DNA from 2 places in the Pseudactinotalea sp. HY160 genome. Region 2 is predicted to be linked to the other one. Evidence: riboswitches for the same ligand, from Rfam matches in the RefSeq annotation. Region 2 holds a riboswitch; the other holds the start of a gene.
What was found. A riboswitch is a leader RNA that binds a small molecule or an ion and turns the genes downstream of it on or off. The one in region 2 is predicted to bind S-adenosylmethionine.
Positions count from the first base shown of each region.

Region 1 (10,697 bases), on a different contig from region 2:
AGGGGATCGGCGCCCTCGCGGGGGCCGTGCGGGACGGGGATTCGGACGCGGCGCTCGCCGCCCTCACGAGCGGGAACCCGAGCCGGCGGTTCATCGGAATCGACGACCTGGAGGGCATCGTCACGCCCGCGGCCCTGCGGCTGCACGAGCTCGCCGCCGCGGGGGACCGGGCCGGGGCGCTCACGGTGCTCGAGGAGCACCGGATGCTGTGCGCCCACCGGGACGGGCCGACCGGCGCGGCCCATTGGAACCGACGGCTCGAGGAATGGCTCGCGGCCTCGCTCGGGCACCGGCTCGGGCGCTGGTACCCCGGCCAGCCGCTGCTCGTCACCTCGAACGACTACGGCCTGCGGCTGTACAACGGCGACATCGGCGTGGTGGTCGACACCGGCGCGGGCGGGCTCGCGGCCGTCATCGCCGACGGCAGCCACCCGCAGGGGCGGCTCGTCGCCCTCGCCCGGCTCAACGACGTCGTCACCGCCCACGCGATGACCGTGCACCGCTCCCAGGGTTCGCAGTTCCAGGACGTGAGCGTGCTCCTACCTGCGATCGACTCGGCGATCCTCACCCGGGAACTGCTCTACACCGCCCTCACCCGGGCGCGCCGCTCGGTCGCGATCGTCGGCGAGCAGGAGGTGCTCGTGCGGGCCATCACCCACCACACGAGCCGGGCCTCCGGGCTGGCGCAGCGGCTGGCACGGTCGGCGGGGTCAGTTGCCCGCGGCCACGAACTGGTCGATCACGCTGCGCGGCAGCCGCCTACCCTCCGGGACGGCGATGCCGTGTGAGCGGGCCCATTCACGCACGGCGCGCGGGTCGGCGTCGGTCTCGGCCACCCGCAGCTGCGGGCCCGCTCCGTCCACGCGCCTGGCGACCGTGATGAACCGTGCCAGGTCCCGCACGAGCGCATTGCGATTCGCGCGCGAGAGATCGATGGCGTATTCCATGCCGTCGAGGGCGAAGTGGACCGTACGCTCGGCGGCACTGCCGTCGATATCGTCGATCAGGGTGATGGATTCTACGGTCGCCAAGAAGAGCTCCGATAACGCTGAGACGGGGAGGCCCTATTCTGGCACGAATGGCGGGCGACCGTGCGCGATCGCGAATCGACCGGCGAGCCAGCCCGTGAGTTGCCGATCGAACCTGTTCCGGGCGCGGGGTCTCGACAGGGTCAGATCGTGCCGGCCGCCCGCGATCCGAACGACAGTCACGTCCCGTCCCAGCCCGCGGGCGCGCCGCCACATCTGCGGCGGCGAGAGCACGGTGTCGGTGCCGTCGAGGTCGGCCGGGGTCGGATCGGTGTTGCTGCCCCGCGCACCCGAGGTGGCCACGAGCACCGGCACGTCGATCGACAGACCCCGCCGGATTCGGGCGTGCCCGCGCCGGATCGCCCGGAACCAGCCGGCCGCCACCCCGAAACCCTCGAGGGGTTTCCAATTCAGGTTGTAATCCCATTCGCCGCCGGTCGAGATATGGAGTGATTCCCCATAGGCCCGGCCGAGCGGGCGCAGCGGCACGAGCGGTGCGACCGGTGCGATCGCACAGATGAGCGGACTGGCCACGTGCCGAACCGGCCACGGCTCGTTCAGGTCGAGCCACGGGCTGTTGAGGACCAGGCCGTCGACCCCGCGGGGATGATCGTGGGCGTACAGGCTCGCGACGAGGCCACCGGTGGAATGCCCCGCGAGGAGCACGTGGGCGTAGCCGGCGCTCCGGATCCACCCGAGCGCGGCGTCGAGCTCCTCGTCGTAGGCGCCCAGGTCGGTGATCCAATTCGGTCGCCGCCCGGGCCGGATCGAGCGGCCGTAGTCACGCAGGTCGAGCGCGAAGAAGTCATAGCCCGCCCGCTCCCACGTGCGGGCGTGATGAACCTGGAAGAAGTAGTCGACGAACCCGTGCACGTACAGCACCGCGCACGATGCCCGCGGCCGACCGGCCCGGTCGCCCGCCCGGTGTTCGGCCCGGTGCACGAGGGTGGCGACCGGCGGCTCGGCGGCGCCGTCGGGCGCGAGCCGGATCGTGCGTCTCGCCCAGTCCTCGCCCAGGACGTCCGGCCGGGCCTCCTGCACAGCTGCCATGCCTCATCCTGGCACGCGCACCGCGCTCGCCCGGGCATTCGCCCCCATTGCCCGCGTCTCAGATGGCGGAATGCCGTCGCCGGGTGGCGGGCGCGGGCGCGGGAGTCCGTACGCTTCGGAGAACCATCCAGAGCAGCCGAGAGATCTGGCTCGTCGACGCTGCAGCAACCGCGCCACCGACCCGAGTGCGCGAAGGTGCTACCGCCAGGACCGATGGAGGAGAGATGAGCGAACCACGCCCCCGATGTTCCCTGCCAGGCGGGCTCGACCCGGCCACCTACGCCGCCCGGGGCGGCCTCGAGCGCACCGGATTCGCCGAGATGTCCGAGCCCATCTTCCTGACCCAGGGCTTCGTGTACGACCGTGCGGCCGACGCGGCCGCGGCCTTCGCCGGTGACCTGCCGCGCTATATCTACTCCCGCGATGCGAACCCCACGGTCGCCGCCTTCGAGGAACGGCTGCGCCTCATCGAGGGGGCCGGCGCGTGCACCGCCACCGCGAGCGGGATGAGCGCGATCCACGCCTGCCTCAACGCGCTCCTGCGGCCCGGATCCCGCGTGGTCGCCGCCCAGGAGCTCTTCGGCACCACCTTCGCGATGCTCGAGGGACTCTTCGCGGACTGGGGCGTGCGCACCGACTACGTCACCGGCGCCGACCTCGACGAATGGCGGACCGCGCTCGCCGAGCCGGCGGACGTCGTCATCCTCGAGACCCCCTCGAATCCGATGAACACGATCGTCGACCTGCCGGCCGTGGCGGAACTCGCCCACGCGGCCGGGGCGACGGTCGTGGTCGACAACGTCATGGCCACGCCGATCCTGCAGCGTCCCCTCGAGCTCGGCGCCGACGTCGTGGTCTACTCCACCACCAAGCACATCGACGGGCAGGGCCGGGTCATCGGCGGCGCGATCCTCGGCACCGCGGACTTCATCAACGGCCCGGTCGAGGATTTCATCCACACGACCGGCCCGACCCTGAGCGCGTTCAACGGCTGGGTGCTCCTCAAGGGGCTGGAGACGCTGCCGCTGCGCGTGCGCGCGATGGCCGATGCGGCGCTCGAACTCGCCGAGTGGCTCGAGGGCCGGCCGGGGGTGCGGGCGGTGCACTACCCGTTCCTGCCCTCCCATCCACAGCACGACCTCGCGCGCCGGCTCATGAGCGGCGGGGGCACGGTGGTCACCTTCGACCTGGGTATCGACGACGACGACCCCGCCGTGGCCACGGAACGCACCTTCGCCTTCATGGACGCACTGCAGGTGATCGACATCTCCAACAACCTCGGCGACGTCAAGTCGATCGTCACCCACCCGAGCACGACGACCCACCGCAAGCTCGGGCCCGAGGTCCGCGCCGCGAACGGCATCGGGGCGACGACGATCCGGTTCTCGGTCGGACTCGAGGCGCCGGCCGACCTGATCGCCGACCTGGACCAGGCGCTCACCGCCGCCGGCCTGCAGGACTGAGGCCGCCCCGAACGGGGGTCGCTGCGGCTACGGTGGGGCCATGTCGAGCGAGCGACCCACGGCCGTCATCACCGGAGGCAGCCGCGGCATCGGCCGGGCCACGGGTGAGCGACTCGCGCATGCCGGGTACGACCTCGTGCTGCTCTCCCGCGACGAGGCCCGGCTCGCCGAGTCCGCCGCGTACCTGGCCACGAGCGGTGTCACGGTGCGCCACGCGGCGGTCGACCTGGCCGACGACCGGGCGCTCGTGGCGGCCGTGGCGGGCCTCGGCCTCGACCGCGTCGACGCCCTCGTGCACGCCGCCGGGATCGTTCACACCGGCCAACTTCCCCGGACCACCACCGAGGAGTTCCGGCTGGCCTTCGACGTGAACGTCACCGCCGTCGCCTCGCTCACCCGCGAACTCCTGCCCGCGCTCAAGGCGGCCCGCGGGCGGGTGGTCATGCTCAACTCCGGTTCGGGCAAGCGCGCCAACGGGCCGAACACCCCGATCTACGTGGCCACGAAATTCGCGCTCAACGGCCTGGCCGAGTCATTGCGGCACGAGTTCCGCCCGCATGGGATCATCGTCTCCACGGTCGCGCCCGGCCGGGTCGACACCGACATGCAGCACGAGCTCGTCGCCGGCCTCGGGGAGACCTACGACGCCGCGAGCTACCTCTCCGCGAGCGACGTGGCCGCCGCGATCGTCCACGTGCTCACCCAGCCGGGCGAGATCGACTACCTCTCGATCCGCCCGCCCGCGCGGGGATGATGACGTCGGAACACGGAGCCAGTGCCGGTGATCGAGATCAAGCCGTGGTCGATCCTGCTCGGGCGCGAGAGAAGGGGTCAATCCTTCTGGCCGTCGCGGCGGTGATGCTCGGCTGGCTACTGCTGTGGGTGCCGGCGTGGGTCTTCATGCTGCTCGCATTCCTCGGCTCAACCGATTGTGGGCCTCAGTGCGCGGGGCAGACTGCGACGATCGTGCCGGTGCTCTCGATGATTGCGACGCTCGCACTCCTACTTGCGCCGGTGTTCGTCGGCTGGAGCGTGCGTCGGCCGTGGTCGCAGGCGTGGAAGGTGGGTGTGGGTGTCGCCGTGCCCGCTCTGGCAGGGTTCGTGTTTCTGGTGGCGGGCGGAGTCTGATGGTGAAGCCGCGGGCCCGTGACACGAGCCGGGCCGTGGGCATTGGGGTCGATTCCTCGCCTCACCCAACGCCACGCGAGCCGCCCGCCCGAGGCGAGCTGCGCCGTCCCTAATCGACGATGCCGTACAGCCGGTCGCCCGCGTCCCCCAGGCCCGGCACGATGTACGCGTTCTCGTCGAGACCCTCGTCGACCGAGGCGGTGACGATCGTGACGTCGGCGTCGGCGGTCACGGCGGACTCGAGCGTGGCCAGCCCCTCGGGCGCGCACAGCAGGGTGACGCACGTGACGTCGCGGGCGCCGCGCTCGAGCAGGTAGGCGATCGCGGCGGCGAGCGTTCCGCCGGTGGCGAGCATCGGGTCGAGCACGAAGCACTGCCGGCCCGCGAGATCGTCGGGGAGCCGGTTGGCGTAGGTGATCGCCTCGAGGGTGTCCTCGTCGCGCTGCAGCCCGAGGAAGCCGACCTCGGCCGTGGGCAGGAGGCGGGTCATGCCGTCGAGCATCCCGAGGCCGGCGCGCAGGATCGGCACGACGATCGGGCGCGGCTCGGCGAGCTTCGTGCCGGTGGTCATGGTCACGGGGGTGCGCACGTCGATCGTCTCGGTGCGGATTCCGCGGGTGGCCTCGTAGGCGAGCAGGGTCACGAGCTCGTCGGTGAGGTTGCGGAATACGGGCGAGGGGGTGGTCTCGTCCCGGAGCACGGAGAGCTTGTGGGCGATGAGCGGGTGGTCGGCGACGTGCAGGCGCATGTGCTCAACCTATCGTGGACTCGCTCCGGGGCGAGAGGCGGCACACTGGGCGTATGGACGACGACGCGGCCATGGTTCTGGCCATCTCCCAGGCGCGACTCGCCGCCGCCGGGGGAGACGTGCCGATCGGCGCGGTCGTGCTCGACGAGGCCGGGCAGGTGATCGCCACCGGGCACAACCGGCGCGAGCTCGACGGCGACCCGACGGCGCACGCCGAACTGCTCGCGCTGCGGGCGGCCGGGATGCGGCGCGGCCGGTGGCACCTGGGCGGGTGCACGCTCGTGGTCACCCTCGAGCCGTGCACGATGTGCGCCGGGGCGATGGTGCTCGCCCGGCTCGACCGGGTGGTCTTCGGCGCGTGGGATCCGAAGACGGGCGCGGCCGGATCGATGCGGGACGTGACCGGCGACGGGCTGCTCAACCACCGGGTGGCCGTGACCGGCGGGGTGCGGGGGGAGGAGACCGGGGCGATGCTGCGGGAGTTCTTCGCCGCCCGGCGCCGCTCGCGCAGCAGCGCCGGCGCCTGAGGCGCGCCGGGGCCGGCGGCTCAGCCGGCCAGGGCGGCCTCGAGTTCGAGCAGGGTGGGCGTCGTGCCGGCCTCGAGCTTGACCGTGGCGAGCTCGTCGCCCCGGGTCTCGCCCCGGTTGACGATGGCCACCGCAATCCCGTGCCGGACGGCGTGGCGCACGAACCGCAGGCCGCTCATCACCGCCAGCGACGTGCCGAGCGCCAGGAACGCACCGCCCCGGTCGACGAGCGCATACGCGTCCGCCACCCGCTGCTTGGGCACGTTCTCGCCGAAGTAGACGACGTCGGGCTTGAGCATGCCGCCGCACACCGCGCATGGCGGCACCACGAAGTCCTCGGTCTGGGTGAGCACGGCGTCGGCGTCGGGGGCGATCTCGACATCGGACACGGCGACGTCGAAGCCCGGGTTGGCGAGGTCGAGGCGCACCTGCATGTGCGCGCGGGAGATGCGGGTGCCGCAGTCGAGGCAGATGACCGTGTCGGACCGGCCGTGCAGGTCGATCACGCGGTTCGACCCGGCCCGCTCGTGCAGCAGGTCGACGTTCTGCGTGATGACCCCGGTCGCCAGGCCGCGGGCCTCGAGCCGGGCGAGCACGCGATGGCCCTCGTTCGGTTCGACGGACCGCATGTGCCGGTAGCCCACGTGGTTGCGCGCCCAGTAGTGCCGCCGGAACGCCTCGTCGGAGACGAACTGTTGATAGGTCATGGGGGTTCGCGGGCGCGCGGACGGCCCGCGGTAGTCCGGGATCCCGGAGTCCGTCGAGAGCCCGGCGCCCGTGAGCACCGTGAAGGGGGTGCCGCGGAGCAGGTCGATGACGGCGGTCGAGGAGGTCACTGAATCAATGTAGGTCGGTGCCGGGCGTGGCGGAGGCCACTCGGCCCGGTTTGGTTCCACGGGCCAGGTCTCGGTACGCTGTCCCGGCCGGAAGGCGAAGGTAGCGTGTCCGAGCGGCCGAAGGTGCGGCACTCGAAATGCCGTGTGGTGCAAGCCACCGTGGGTTCAAATCCCACCGCTACCGCCGGCGAAGGGCCTCGGTGCCGTCGAGAGATCGACGGCACCGAGGCCCTCGTCGTCCGGAGGGGAGTCTCGGGCGTGGTGCGCGGGACGAGGATCGACGGACCGGCTCCTGTGCGCATCCGGGGCGGAGGACTAGGCTGAGGCGATGAAGATGTCAGCGGAGTTGGAAACACTGTTCAACGCGCAGATCACGCTGGAGTTCGAGGCATCGATGGTGTACCGCCAGCTCGCGATCCGGGTGTCCGAGATGGACCTGAGCGGTGCATCCGCCTGGCTCCGCCACCAGGCGGACGAGGAGATCGTGCACGCGAACAAGTTCATCGATCACCTCGACGACCGCGGGAACTACCCCCGGATCGGCGACATCGCCCAGCCGCCCGACGTGCGCGGGGCCTCCATGCTCGAGATCTTCCAGGCCGCGCTCGCGCACGAGGAGAAGGTCTCGGCGGCGATCCGCAAGCTCGCGCTCTCGGCGGAGGACGCGGGCGATCTGGACTCCCGACCGATCCTCAACTGGTTCTTCTCCGAGCAGATCGAGGAGGAGTCCACGGTGCGCGAGATCATCAGCCGCATCGAGCTCGCCGGCGACGACGGCGCCGGGCTGCTCAAGATCGACGAGCAACTCGGTCGGCGCCCGAGCGAGAGCACCGAGAACACCGAGCCCCTCTGATCGTCGCGCATCGTCCTCCGGTGGTCGGGATCGGATAGTCGGGCTCGGCGAGTCGGCGCGCGCGGGCCGGTAGCCTCCACGGCATGGGTACCGCCGCCGCACCGCTCCTTGCCACCCGGGCCGATCTGGCGGGCTACGCCGACGGCCTCCTCACCGCGGTGCGGCCGCACGCCTCCGACGGGCACGGGCTCATCACGCTGCCGGGCCGCCCGGGCGGGTCCGGCACGTGGGTCGACGGCCTCGAGGGCTTCGCGCGCACCTTCCTGCTCGCGGGATTCCGGCTCGCGGGCGAGTGCGGCGCGGATCCGCACGGGTTCGCCGAGTGGTACGCCCGCGGGCTCGCGGCCGGGGTCGACCCCTCGGCGGCCGACCGTTGGCCCCGTCCGAGCGAGGCGCCGCAGGCGAAGGTCGAGGCGGCCTCGATCGCCCTCGTGCTCGACCTGACCCGCCCGTGGATCTGGGACGCGCTCGACGCGCTGACTCGGGAGCGGCTCGTGGACTACCTCGGGGAGGTCGTCGGCGACGACGGCTTCCCGCGGAACAACTGGCTGTGGTTCCGGGTCGTCACCGAGACGTTCCTGCGCGGCGTCGGCGGACCGCACGACCTTGCCGACATCGAGGCCGACCTCGCCCGCCACGACTCCTACTACGAGGCCGGCGGCTGGTACCGCGACGGCGAGATGCGCGCCTACGACCACTACGCCGGGTGGGCGATGCACCTGTACCCCGCGCTCTGGGCGCGCATGGCCGGGGCGGGCGACCTGGCGCCGTCCCGACGCGCGCGCGACCGCTCTCGGCTGGAGGAGTACCTGACCGACGCGGTCGGGCTCGTCGGCGCCGACGGCTCCCCGCTCGTGCAGGGGCGCAGCCTCGTGTACCGGTTCGGTGCCGCCGCCCCGTTCTGGGCGGGCGCGATCGCCGGCGCAGAGTCCGTCTCGCTCGGCCGGCTTCGGCGCGCGGCCTTCGGAATCGTCAACCACTTCCGCGCCCACGGCGTGCCGAATGCGCGCGGCCTGCTCGACCTCGGCTGGTATCGGCAGTGGCGGCCGATGGCGCAGTGGTATTCCGGCCCGGGCTCGCCGTACTGGGCGAGCAAGGGCCTGGCCGGGCTCCTGCTCCCCGCCGATCACGCGCTCTGGTCGAGCCCGGCCGAGCCGCTTCCGCACGAGGACGGCGACACGGTGCGCGCGATCGTCGCGCCCGGGTGGGCCGTGTCCGCGACGGGCGCCGACGGCATCGTGCGCATCGCGAATCACGGCACCGACTACGCCGCCGAGGGCCTGGCGGAGGGGGACGACCCGCTCTACGCCCGACTCGGCTATTCGACCGCGACCGCCCCGCTGGGCCACCCCGAGGCGCGGATCGCCCCGCTCGACCAGGCCGTCGCGATCGTCGATGGGGCGGGGGCGCGCAGTCACCGCTGCGGCATGCGGCTCCTGCGCCGCGAGATCGCGGACGACGCCGCCGGCCCGGGCGGATGCGTCGCCCTGGCGGCCTCCCGTGCGCAGGACCACTGGGTGGAGGCGCCCGCCGACCAGTTCCGCGGCAGCAACGGCGGGGTCCAGGGACCGGCGAGCCGGGCCGGCACCACGACGGTGATCTCGGTGCTGCGAGGAGCGTGGGAGGTGCGGCTCATCCACCTGCACGAGGCTGCGGCGGAGACGACGATCGAGGCCGGCGGGTGGCCGCTGGCCGACGATGCCGGCGTGACCGTGGCCGAGGGGCCCGGGCGCATCGACCTCGAGACGAGCGCGGGCCTGCGGGCCCGGCTCCTCACCCTGAGCGGCTTCACGGAGCAACGAACCGAACACCTCGACGAGGCCTCTCCGCTCGGCGCCCATGCCGCCGTCGGCGTGCTCGGCGCGCCGGCCCGGCCCGGCTGGTACGCCCTCGCCCTCGCGCTCACCCGGGCGTCACTGGCCGCGGACCCCCGCCTCGACCTCGGCGACGCCGAGGCGCGCATCGCGTGGCCCGACGGCGCCACCACCACCCTCGACCTCGCCGAGTTCACCGGCCCCACCGGCCCCACCGGAGCCGCCCGCTGACCGTCCCGGGTGCTGCCGCGGGTGGGGACATCTGCCCACCCGCGGGGTGGCCGATCCTGCCCGGACGGTGGTGCGGCTAGCGTGGGGAGCGATGACTACGCTCCCTCCTCCCGGCTCCGAGCCGGCGCGCCCGCCGTACCCCGGTGGGCTACCGTTCCCACCCGGCCCGCCCCCGGCCCTCCACCTGGCCGGGCTCGCCAAGGCCTTCGGGCCGAAGGTCGCGGTCTACGGCCTCACCCTCGCGATCCCCGCCGGTGCCTGCTACGGGATCGTCGGCCCGAACGGCGCCGGCAAGACCACCTCGCTGTCGATGGCCACCGGGCTCCTCCAGCCCGACTACGGCGCCGCGTACGTCCACGGCGTCGACCTGTGGGCCGAGCCGGGGCGCGCCAAGGCCATGCTCGGGGTGCTGCCCGACGGCATGCGACTGTTCGACCGGCTCACCGGACGTGAACTCATCACCTATGCGGGCCTGCTGCGCGGGATGGCGGGCGACGTCGCCCGTGAGCGCACCGAGCAGCTCCTGGAGGTGCTCGACCTGACCGAGTCCGCGAGCGTCCTCGTGGCCGACTACTCGGCCGGGATGCGCAAGAAGGCCGCACTCGGGTGCGCGCTCGTGCACGCCCCACGGGTCGTCGTGCTGGACGAGCCCTTCGAGTCGGTCGACCCGGTCTCGGCCGCGGCGATCCGCGCCCTGCTCGAGGACTTCGTGGCCGGCGGCGGCACGGTCGTGCTCTCCAGCCACGTGATGGACCTCGTGCAGCGCATGTGCAGCCACGTCGCCGTGATCGCCCAGGGGCAGCTCGTCGCGGCCGGAACGCTCGATGAGGTCCGTGCCGGCGGCGACCTGGAGACCCGGTTCGTGCAACTCGTGGGCGGGCCCGCGCAGCAGGGAGGGCTCGAATGGTTGCGACCCTCCTCCAGCTGAGGGCCCGGATGCTCGTCAACTCCCTCAAGCGGGAGACGTGGCGACTCGTGCTCACCCTCCTCGGGGTCGCGTACGGTCTCGGGGTCGTGGC
Region 1 covers NZ_WHMT01000002.1:78,516-89,212, reverse strand. Annotated here, with positions in the region: gene recD (exodeoxyribonuclease V subunit alpha) at 1-788, shown strand, start outside; gene GCG21_RS03075 (Lsr2 family protein) at 711-1,031, opposite strand; gene GCG21_RS03070 (alpha/beta hydrolase) at 1,065-2,078, opposite strand; SAM riboswitch class I at 2,199-2,298, shown strand; gene GCG21_RS03065 (O-succinylhomoserine sulfhydrylase) at 2,303-3,541, shown strand; gene GCG21_RS03060 (SDR family NAD(P)-dependent oxidoreductase) at 3,582-4,295, shown strand; gene GCG21_RS03055 (hypothetical protein) at 4,295-4,669, shown strand; gene upp (uracil phosphoribosyltransferase) at 4,779-5,417, opposite strand; gene tadA (tRNA adenosine(34) deaminase TadA) at 5,471-5,944, shown strand; gene GCG21_RS03040 (Sir2 family NAD-dependent protein deacetylase) at 5,965-6,789, opposite strand; tRNA gene GCG21_RS03035 (tRNA-Ser) at 6,880-6,964, shown strand; gene GCG21_RS03030 (ferritin) at 7,109-7,633, shown strand; gene GCG21_RS03025 (DUF2264 domain-containing protein) at 7,717-9,678, shown strand; gene GCG21_RS03020 (ABC transporter ATP-binding protein) at 9,770-10,606, shown strand; gene GCG21_RS03015 (transporter) at 10,582-10,697, shown strand, end outside.
Region 1: linked by a shared signal. The riboswitch ahead of GCG21_RS03065 (O-succinylhomoserine sulfhydrylase) and the one ahead of GCG21_RS05570 (LLM class flavin-dependent oxidoreductase) in region 2 are both predicted to bind S-adenosylmethionine.

Region 2 (10,697 bases):
GGATCTCGAGGAGGGAGTATTCGCCCTGCGGCAGCCGGTCGGTCTCCACCGTGTGGCCGGGCCGGGTGACGCCCACGAAATGGGCGAGCGACCACAACTCCGTGGAGTCCTTCCACTGGAGGATCTGATCGAGGGCGTCGGCGCCGGTGATGAAGAACAGCTCCGCGGCCGGGTACCGCTCGCGCAACTCCCGCAGGGTGTCGATCGTGTACGTGATGCCGGGCCGGTCGATGTCGACGCGGGAGACCGTGAAGCGCGGGTTCGAGGCCGTGGCCACGACCGCCATGAGGTAGCGGTGCTCGGCGAGCGTGACCTGGCGGTCGAGCTTGAACGGCTGCGCGCCGGTGGGCACGAACACCACGACGTCGAGATCGAACTCGTCGGCGACCTCGCTCGCGGCCACCAGGTGGCCATGGTGGATCGGATCGAAGGTCCCGCCCATGATCCCGATCCGCTGCGGTTCGTGAGCCGCTGCAATCACCGGCCGCGCCTCCGGCCGGTCACGCTACTGCCGGCGTCGTCGACGCCTCGATGGTCCCGGTCATGTCAGCGACGGCGGGTCCAGACCGACCGGAAGGCCACCGTCACCATCAGCAGGAAGATGAGGATTGCGAACGCGGCGATCCCGTAACCGAGCGCACCGAAGCCCTCCGACGATTCGGCGGCCATGAGGGGTACGAGCGAACTGCTCATGAAGGGTCCTTTCACCCGTGTCCAAGTCCGCTGCCTATTCTCGCACGTTTCGCCGGACACGGGGGAACCCGGCGGGCGGGTGCGGCCCCGATCACGGGCGCGCCGGGCGTCAGGCCCGGATGTGGCCCTCGCCCTCGACGATCCATGTGCTCGTCGTCAGTGCCTCGAGCCCCATCGGGCCGCGGGCGTGCAGCTTCTGGGTCGAGATGCCGATCTCGGCGCCGAGCCCGAGCTCGCCGCCGTCGGTGAACCGGGTGGAGGCGTTGACCATGATCGCGGCCGAGTCGAGCTCGGTGGTGAATCGGCCGATCGCGCGCACGTCGGTGGCGCAGATCGCCTCGGTGTGGCCGGAGGAGTACGTGCGGATGTGCTCGAGGGCCTCGTCGATGCCCCCGACCACCTTGACCGCGAGGTCGAGGGAGAGGTACTCGCCCGCCCAGTCCGCCTCGGTGGCCACGTCGACCGGGCCGTGGGAACTCGCGTATTCGGCGGCGCGGGCATCGGCGTGGATGCCGACCCCGGCGCGGCTCAGGTCGGTGAGCACCCGCGGCAGGAACTCGGCGGCGACGTCGGCGTGCACGAGCAGGGTCTCGGCGGCGTTGCACACGCTCGGGCGGTGGGTCTTGGAGTTCATCGCGATCGCCACCGCCTGGTCGAGGTCGGCGCTCGCGTCCACGTACACGTGGCAGTTCCCGGTGCCGGTCTCGATCACCGGCACGAGGGAGTCGGTGATGACGGTCTGGATGAGCCCGGCTCCCCCGCGCGGGATGAGCACGTCGACGAGCCCGCGGGCCCGCATGAGCTCGCTCGCCCCGGCCCGGCCGTAGGCGTCGATCGACTGCACTGCGGTGCGCGGCAGGCCGAGCTCGGTCAGCGCGTCGCCGAGCACGTCGACGATCGCGACGTTCGACTGCTGCGCCGCCGAGCCGCCCCGCAGGATCACGGCGTTGCCGGACTTGAGGGCGAGACCGGCGGCGTCGACGGTCACGTTCGGGCGGGCCTCGTAGATCATGCCGACGACGCCGAGCGGCACCCGGACCTGGCGGATGCGCAGCCCGTTCGGCAACCGTTGGCCCGAGACGACCTCCCCGACGGGGTCGGGCAGCGCCGCCAGCTCCCGCAGCGCCCCGGCGATCGTCTCGATCCGGGCGGGGGTGAGGGCGAGCCGGTCGAGCATCGACTCGCTCATCCCGGCGGCGCGTTCGCGCTCGACGTCGCGGTCGTTCGCCTCGATGATCCGCGCCGTGGCGGCCACGAGCGCGGCGGCCAGCGCCTCGAGGGCGTCGTCCTTCTCGGCACGGGTGAGCCGGGCGAGACGGCGGGAGGCCTCCTTCGCAGCGACGGCGATCCGGGTGATCGCGGCGGCCGTGTCGACGGGGCCGGTGTTCTCGGTGGTCTCGGTGGTCTCGGTGCTCATCGTGCTCGATTCGTGGTCAGCGCTGGCCTGGGCAGTCATGGCCCCAGTCTACGGACCCGGGGCACCCGCCGTCCGGGCTGCCCGCTCAGTGGCGACTCGCCGGCCACTCCGGTGCTGCCTCGGCGCCTCGGCGCCTCGGTGCCCGCTGCCTCGGTGCCTCGGTGCGGACCACTCGGTGCGGGGAAACTCGTTGCTCCTGCACACCGGCGATCTACCCCGCACGACGAGTGGCCCGCGCCGGCCCGCGATCCGGGGAAATTCCCCCGTCGCTCACACCAACAAGTTTCCCCGCAGGACCAGGGAACCCGCCGCCGCACCGTCAACAGCGGTGCCGCCGCGGCGCGGGGAAACTTTTGGGTCCCTCGCACCAGCGAATTTCCCCGCACGACCAGTGGCCCGCGCCGGCCCGCGATCCGGGGAAATTCCCCCGTCGCTCACACCAACAAGTTTCCCCGCAGGACCAGGGAACCCGCCGCCGGACCGTCAACAGCGGCGCCGCCGCGGTGCGGGGAAACTTGTGCGTCCCTCGCACCAGCGAGTTTCCCCGCAGGACCAGAGAGCCCGCGCCGCCCGTTAACAGCGGTGCTGCCGCGGTGCGGGGAAACTTTTGCGTCCCCCGCACCAGCGAGTTTCCCCGCAGGACCGGGAAACCCGCGCCGGCCCGCGATCCGGGGACGTTCCCCCGTCGCTCACACCGACGAGTTTCCCCGGACGGCGGCGCGCGGCGACCAGGCTCAGGCGGCGACCGGGGAGCCGGCGCGCTCACGGGAGGTGCGCTCGGCGGCCGCGAACTCCGCGGGCACCGGGGCGATCTGGCTGCGCAGGCCCCGGGCGCGCAGGTCGGGCAGCACCTCGGACACGAGCGCCACGACGTCGGTCGGCACCGACGCCGGGATCACCGCGAAGCCGTCGGCCGCGCCGGCGCGCACCCAGTTCTGCCACAGCCGGGCGAGCTCGTGGGCCGGGCCCGCGGTCCGCAGCAGCCCGTCGGCGGGCGCGAGCCCGAGGTCGCGCAGCAGGTCTGCGCGGGCCTGGGCACGGGCCGCGTCCGGCGCGATGAGCGTATGGACGTCGACCAGCACCTTGATCTCATCGGCGTCACGGCCCCAGTCGCGGGCCGCCGTACGCAGGGCGGCCCGGAGGTTGCGGGCCTCCTCCACGGAGTCGACACGCAGCCGGGCCACGTCGGCGCGGGCGGCGGCGATCTCGACGTCGACGTCGGATCCGACGCGCACGACCACGGCCGGGGCCGGGCCCGATGCGACGGCTCCCGTGCGCCGGCTGACCGCCGGGGACCGGAGTTGCTTCACCACGGCGTCGACGCCCCCCGGCAGGGCGGTGTGCGCGGCGGGCGACTCGACCTGCCAGCCGCCGCGGCCCGCCGTCGACCGGTGCAGGCTCGCGACCGCGGAGGCGACCTGGTCGTTCGGGGTGACGCCGAGGGGCACGCTCGCGGCGATGACCGCGGCCGCGGTGTGGTTGCCGAGACGGGAGGCCGCGAGTGCGCCGTCGAGCCACGCGTCGCGCCGCCGCCGGCCGCCGAGCCGGAAGCTCGAGTCGAGCGTGATGAGGTCGACGCCGGCCTTGTCGGCGAGGGCGGACAGGCCCGCGAGCCGGCCCATGACGAACAGTTCGGTCTCCGGGTCGTGATCGCGCTGCCACGCCACGGGGGCGCCGGCGCCGGTCAGGTCGAGGGAGACGATCGAGGTACGAGAAGAGAAGTTGGCCATGACAACGCCTTCGTGAAGGTCGTAGGAGAAAGCGCTCGGGTGGCCGGGCACGCAGATCGTCTCACTCGATCCGCACGTGTGCCTGCCGTCATCCGAGGGGTGACGCCGAAGGGGCGGGAGCCCGAGGCGTCGGGCGGGTGGCTCAGCGGGCCGGGCAGCCCATCGCCATGACCGTCATGTGACACATGTGCATGCAGTACGAGGAGCGCGTCGATGCGACCGTGTGTACCTGGACCTGCGACATGTGCTTTTCCTTCTCCTGGTGCCAGGATCTCTGGCGGGTTGCGCTTGCCCGTTCACCGGTGGTGGCGGACCTGGTCGTCACCCGGGGCACCCCACCGCGACTGGAGGGTTGCCGGTCAGCTAGCCGGGGCTTCGTGCTGACACTCAAGACCTGAAAGAAAATGTATGGCCGATCACGTGACGTGTCAAGTAATCGACAGTGGCGGCCGTCACGCTCACGCGGCGATCGCGCGAGCGGGCGTCATGCGTATGGACGGCGCCCGCTCCCCCGCCGAGGCGGGCGTCAGTCGCGCTGGGCGCGGGCGGAGGCGTAGAGGCACAGGGTCGCCGCCATCGCGAGGTTGAGGCTCTCGGCCTCCCCGTAGATGGGGATGCGCACGACGGCGTCGGCCGCGTCGAGGACGGGGCCGATCAGGCCGTGGGCCTCGTTGCCGAAGAGCCACAGGGTGGGGCGGGTGAGGTCGATGCCGACCTGGGGGGTGTGGTGGTGGCCCCGCTCGGCCGCCTCTGCGGAGGCCACGGCGGCGAGGTCGTCGAGGCTCACGTCGCCGGCGCCGCTCGCGGCGAGCACCTGCAGGCCGGCGGCCCGGGCGGTCTCGATCAACTCCTCGGCGCGCGCGCCGGTGGCGACCGGCAGGTGGAACGCGGACCCGGCGGAGGCTCGCAGCACCTTGGGGTTCTCGACGTCGACGCTGCCGGCGGTGAGCACGACGCCGTCGGCTCCCGCGGCATCGGCGGCCCGGATCACGGTGCCGGCGTTCCCCGGGTCGCGGGCCTCGACCAGGGCCGCCACGAGTCGGGGCGACCGGTCGCCGGCGCCCTCGAGGATCGCCTCGAGCGAGTGCGCGTCGCTGCTGAGCACGGCCACGAGGCCCTGGGCATCGGCGCTCATCGCGTCGATCACGTCCGGGGAGCACAGGTGCACGTACAGGTCGTGGCGAGTGGCGTCGTCGAGGATCTCGGCATGACGCTGGGAGGCCTCGACCGACAGGTACACGTCGCGGACCAGGCGCGGGGCGTGCCGCACGGCCTCGCGCACCCCCTGCGGCCCCTCGACGAGGAAGGCGCCCTGACGGCGCCGGCCGGAGCCGGTGGCGAGCGCACGGATGCGGCGGACGCGGTCGGCCTTGGGGTTGGTCATCGAGGGCAGCACATGACCATCATGACGCATCCGCACCGAGCCGGCGGCGCTAACCTGGTGCGGACACGTCTGCGCCCACGACCCGGGGGAACCATGTGGATCCTCATCCTGATCCTCGCCTACCTCGCGGCGCTCGTCTTCATCTGGCGCGGCTGGGGCGTGCTCGCGCGGATCGGCTGCTACGCCGGGCTCCACCTGCTCGCGGCGCCCGCATGGATCCTGCTCATCATCGCCGCCGTCGACGGGAACAACGACACGATGCAACGGGCGACGCGCATCTACCTGCTCGTCGTCCTGATCGCGTTCATCGTGGCGAGCGTGCTCGCCCGCCCACGCACGCTGGAGCGTCAGGCCCGCTACCGGGAGGCCATGCGCGAGGCGGTCGAACGCCTCGGCCGTGACATGCCCCACGGCACCCCGTTCGACCCGCCGGGTTTCGGGGGTCGGGTCATCACCGACCCTCCCCCGCCGGCGGGGCCGCCGAACGGGCGCGGCAGCACCTCGCCGCGGTCACCGGAGGACGGCACGGACGCCTGAATCCGCGGCCGTGACCCGGCAAGACCCGGCAACGGCGGGCACCTGCCGTCAGCGACTGCCGCGGCGGTAGGCGCCGGGGGCGAATCCGAGCACGGTTCGAAAGTCGGCGCCCAGGTGCGCCTGGTCGGAGTAGCCGAGCTCGGCGGCGATCTCGGCGATCGTGACCTCCCGGTGCTCACGCAGCCGCAGGGCGGCCTCCTGCAGGCGGTAGCGCCGGATGACGGCCAGCGGCGGCAGCCCAATGAATCGCAGCGAGAGGCGCTGCACGCTCCGGGTGGAGAGACCGAGGAGGCGGGCGAGTCGATCGACGTGCACGACCTCGCGGTCGGTGCGGATCAGCTCCTCGAGCTCGTTCGCGGTCAGGGCCGCGGGATCGGGCGGGGCCGCGTGCTCGGCCAGCCAGCGGCCAAAGGCGCCGGCGGCGCGCTCGTGCCGGCCGGCCGCCTCGGGCACCCCGGGTACATAGTGCCGGCCGGGTACATCGGGCGGGTCGGCCCCGACCATCGCGTCGCTCACCGCCCCGGCCAGGCCCGGCGCGTCGAAGGGCACCTCGAGGTCGCGCAGCTCGGCGGGCGAGAGTCGAAGGGCGCTCACGCCGCCCGGTCGCAGGAGCGCGCCCACGGCCCAGCCGCTCCCGCTCAGCTCGCGCTGGGAGATCCGGGTGGTCGGGCCGGTCAGTCCGACCGTGGCACCGGCATCCCCACCGCGGGCCGGCCCACCGCTGCCGGCCTGCACGGTCAGGTTGCAGGCGGGGAAGGGCAGGACCTCCTGGTGGGACGTCTCCCCCGGCGCCAGCCTCCATTCGGGGATCCAGAACCAGCGCGCGAGGTCGGCGAGTTCGGCGGGAGCGGGCACGCGGTGGAACTCGGGCAGCCCGGAGGGGAAGAGGATGCCGCGGGGGTCGAGCTCGCCGGTCACGGACACCTCCCCGGTCGAATCATGTCGCGAATCTACAAGTTCTCGCCGTGCACCGCGGATTAGCGTTCCTGCATGAGCGAGAGAATGACGGCGCCACGGGGCGTCACCGGTGCACACACTACTGACGGCGTCCCCCACAGCGCCACGAGCCTCACCCCGTTCCTGGCCGTGCCGGGGGCGGCGAAGGCGATCGAGTTCTACTCGGGCGTGTTCGGCGCCCGGGTGGTCGACGTGACCGAGATGGGCGGGGTCGTCGTGCACGCCGTGCTCGACTTCGGGCAGGGCCTGCTGCAGTTGGGGGAGCCGAGCCCGGCCTACCACCTCGTCCCTCCCCCGGCCGGGGACGACGCCTGCTATTCGATCGGGCTGTACTGCGCCGACGTCGACGCGGTGGCGGCCCGGGCCGAGGCGGCCGGAGCGACGGTCCGCGAACCGGTGGCGACGTTCGTCTCCGGGGACCGGTTCGCCTCGATCCGCGACCCGTTCGGGGTGCGCTGGTCGATCATGACCCGCGTCGAGGACCTCTCCGACGCCGAGTCCGCGGCCCGGGTCGCCGCCTGGGCCGCCGAGCAGGGCTGAGCCGCGCCCGGCGGGCGGGATCGACCACCCCGCGGTGGCCACCCGTCCGCGCACCGGCGCGCGAGGCACGGGCGAGGCGCCCACCCGAGGTGAGCGTCGCCGTCCCTGAGCACGAGACGGCGCCTCAGCACAGCGCAGCGCCCCCGGGAGACTCCCGAGGGCGCTGCGGTGTGCCTGAATCAGGCGGCCGGGGCGTTGACGTCCGCCGGCAGGGCCTTCCGTGCGGTCTCGACCAGCGCGGAGAACGCGGTCGGCTCGTTCACGGCGAGCTCGGCGAGGAGGCGGCGGTCCACCTCGACACCGGCGGCCTTGAGGCCCTGGATGAAACGGTTGTAGGTCATCCCCTCGGCCCGGACGGCCGCGTTGATCCGCTGGATCCACAGGCGACGGAAGTCACCCTTCTTCGCCCGGCGGTCGCGGTAGGAGTAGCTCAGCGAGTGAGTGACCTGCTCCTTGGCCTTGCGGTACAGGCGCGAACGCTGACCGCGGTAGCCGCTGGCCCGTTCGAGGGTTGTCCGGCGCTTCTTCTGGGCATTGACTGCCCGCTTGACGCGTGCCACGTCGTCTCCTTGGTGTTGGGGGCCGTCAGCGGCCGAGCATCTTGTTGATCTTCTTGGCGTCGGCCGGGGCGACGACGACGTCGTTCTTCAGACGTCCCGCCTGGGCGCTGGAGCGCTCCTGGAACTTGTGCACGTGGCGGGCGCGCTCACGCATGAGCTTGCCTGCCCCGGTCACCCGGAAACGCTTCTTCGCACCAGAGTGCGTCTTATTCTTCGGCATCATTCATCCTTGGTTGTCACTGACTCGACGACTGCTCGGCAGCCTTCTGTGCCTGTTCACGCTGCTTGCGCTGTTCACGCTGGGCGTCGGCCTTCTTCTTGTTCGGGCCGATCACCATGGTCATGTTGCGGCCATCGAGGCGCGGGGCGCTCTCCACGTGGCCGAGCTCGGCCACGTCCTCGGCGAGCCGCTGCAGGAGCCGCATCCCCATCTCGGGGCGGGACTGCTCACGGCCACGGAACATGATCATGACCTTGACCTTGTCGCCGCCCTTGAGGAACCGCTCGACGTGGCCCTTCTTGGTGCCGTAGTCGTGCGGGTCGATCTTCAGCCGGAAACGGATCTCCTTGAGAACCGTGTTCGTCTGGTTTCGCCGAGCATCCCGCGCCTTCTGGTCGGCTTCGTACTTGAACTTGCCGAAGTCCATGAGTTTGGCGACGGGCGGGCGGGCGTCGGGGGCCACCTCGACCAGGTCGAGGTCGGCCTCGTTCGCCAGCCGCAATGCGTCTTCGACGCGAACAATGCCTACCTGTTCACCGTTGGGTCCGACGAGGCGTACTTCGGACACACGGATCCGCTCGTTGATGCGGGGCTCGCTGATGTGTTGCTCCTTCACCGTGGTGTGTGGGCGTCCGCCACGAGCGAGAAAAGGCCCCCGCTCGCGGTTGCATGCGGAGGCCTCAAGGTGGCGCAGTGGATCGCTCGGACACACCACGGGATGCGGTCCGCTCATCACGGCGCATCCGACCTTGACTACCTGGGCCCTGTCGGTTCGGTGTTGCTGAACGGTCGGGCCGAGGTGGGAGAATCTCCACTTGCACTCTGTCGAGGAGACGCGGTGCCGGGCGGTGAGGCTCGGCGGCCGTGTTCTTCAACAGTCGGTCGATCTGGAACACTACCAGATATGAACGCAGCTGACCGTGGCATCGACCACTCCCCCTCCGATGGTGGCCCGGACCACACCCATCTCTCGGCGGACGCGCAGATCCGCGACATCGCCGACGTCTCCGCGGCGCAGATCATCGGCGCCGCCGCCGTCCATCTCATGAGCGCCGCGGCCGTCAAGGTCGGCCTCGCCGAGGACGAGGCGAGCGGCGACTATCTCGACCTCGACGAGGGGCGCAAGCTCATCGACGCCCTCGCCGGGCTCATCACCGCGAGCGGGCCCGCGCTGGACGACCGGCACGCCCGGCCGTTGCGGGACGGCCTGCGCTCGCTCCAGCTCGCGTTCCGGGAGGCCTCCGAGGTCCAGGACGAGCCCGGGAAGGGCCCGGGCGAGAAGTTCACCGGGCACGTCTCGTAGGTTCTCACGCGTAGGGACGGCGTCGCTCACCTCGGGCGGCGCCGTCTTCGTGTGTCGGGGCCGGGTCGGGTGTCGGGCGGGTCGGGTGCCGGTGGTGACCACCGGCACGCCCGTGGCCGGGACCCGGTCGCGGGTCCCGGCCACGGGCGATCACGCGCTGCCGGGGTGGGTCAGTACGAATCCTCGAAGAGCGAGAGGGTGAGCACCGAGGAATAGCTGCCCGGGGCCACGTCGGTCTCGGTGCGCAGCACCAGGTCCGCGTTCGCCGTCCAGCTGCCGTTCTCCGCGTGCGCCTCCTGGGAGTCGAGCGCCAGGAGGAACAACTCCTCACCCGCCAGCCCGGGACCCTCGCCGTCGGCATCGAGCACGGTGCCGACCTCCTGGCCCTCACCCACGGCCCCGCTCGAGCTCTCGGTCACCATCGCCGGCGTCCACCCCAGGTGCTCCGGACCGATCGGGGCCTGCCCGTCATCACCCACGAAGTCACTCGCCTGACCGTTGACGTACCAGTACACGCCCTCGGGCGCGTCACTGCGGGTATCGGTCACGGTCACATTCGGCAACTCACCGGTGAACTGACGAAACTCCTCGGTCGAGCCGTCCTCGACCAGCGTCGACTGGGTGCCATCGACCGTCATCGTCAACGCACCCGCCGACCCGATCTCGACACCGATCTCGACCGCACTGGTGTCCTCGGCATCCGGGTGCGCGGCCATCGCCGCCGTCCCCACACCCACGAGCATCACACCACCGACCGCACCGACCACGGCACGTCCGACCACACTGCGCTTGACCACACTGCGCTTGACCATCTTCTTCTCCCATCTCCCCGACCGGCGCTCGCCGCGTCGAGATGTGTACTGCCGGGCTGCTTCGCCCGCGGATGTCGAATCGTTCATTCACCGGTCGGCCTGCCCCCGCGGGGGAGGACCCGCAGGGGCAGGCCGACCGGTCACGCACTCGGACCTAGGAACAGGACACCGCCTCGTAGGCGAGCACCTCCTGCCCATCCAGCCCGTCGCCGCCCGTCGCATCGACGGTGAGCTCACCGCCGTCGATCGCGACCGACCGCGTCGTGAACGCGAGCGACTTCGTCGCACCATCGGCCAGAGCCGCAACGGACCTGGTACCGAAGGCCGTCTCGACGCTCACATCGAGCGGCGCGCCGGCCACGTTCGTCACCGACGCCACGAGCACCTGCCTGCCGGCCACGCACCGGGTCGTCACCGCCGTCTCGGTCAGCACGCCGACCGGGCCGCCGTCGTCGGCGGAGAATTCGTGGCTCCACTCGGCGGTGGAGCCCTCGGCCAGCACGTACCGCCCGGTCGCGTGGGCGGTGACCGTCACCGTGCCGGA
Region 2 covers NZ_WHMT01000004.1:12,393-23,089, forward strand. Annotated here, with positions in the region: gene nadD (nicotinate-nucleotide adenylyltransferase) at 1-481, opposite strand, end outside; gene GCG21_RS16160 (hypothetical protein) at 547-693, opposite strand; gene GCG21_RS05565 (glutamate-5-semialdehyde dehydrogenase) at 803-2,110, opposite strand; gene GCG21_RS05570 (LLM class flavin-dependent oxidoreductase) at 2,845-3,840, opposite strand; SAM riboswitch class IV at 4,120-4,235, opposite strand; gene GCG21_RS05575 (RNA methyltransferase) at 4,367-5,224, opposite strand; gene GCG21_RS05580 (hypothetical protein) at 5,318-5,761, shown strand; gene GCG21_RS05585 (helix-turn-helix domain-containing protein) at 5,810-6,679, opposite strand; gene GCG21_RS05590 (glyoxalase/bleomycin resistance/extradiol dioxygenase family protein) at 6,752-7,258, shown strand; gene rplT (50S ribosomal protein L20) at 7,438-7,818, opposite strand; gene rpmI (50S ribosomal protein L35) at 7,844-8,038, opposite strand; gene infC (translation initiation factor IF-3) at 8,055-8,771, opposite strand; gene GCG21_RS05610 (DUF1844 domain-containing protein) at 8,943-9,341, shown strand; gene GCG21_RS05615 (hypothetical protein) at 9,512-10,153, opposite strand; gene GCG21_RS05620 (family 16 glycoside hydrolase) at 10,308-10,697, opposite strand, start outside.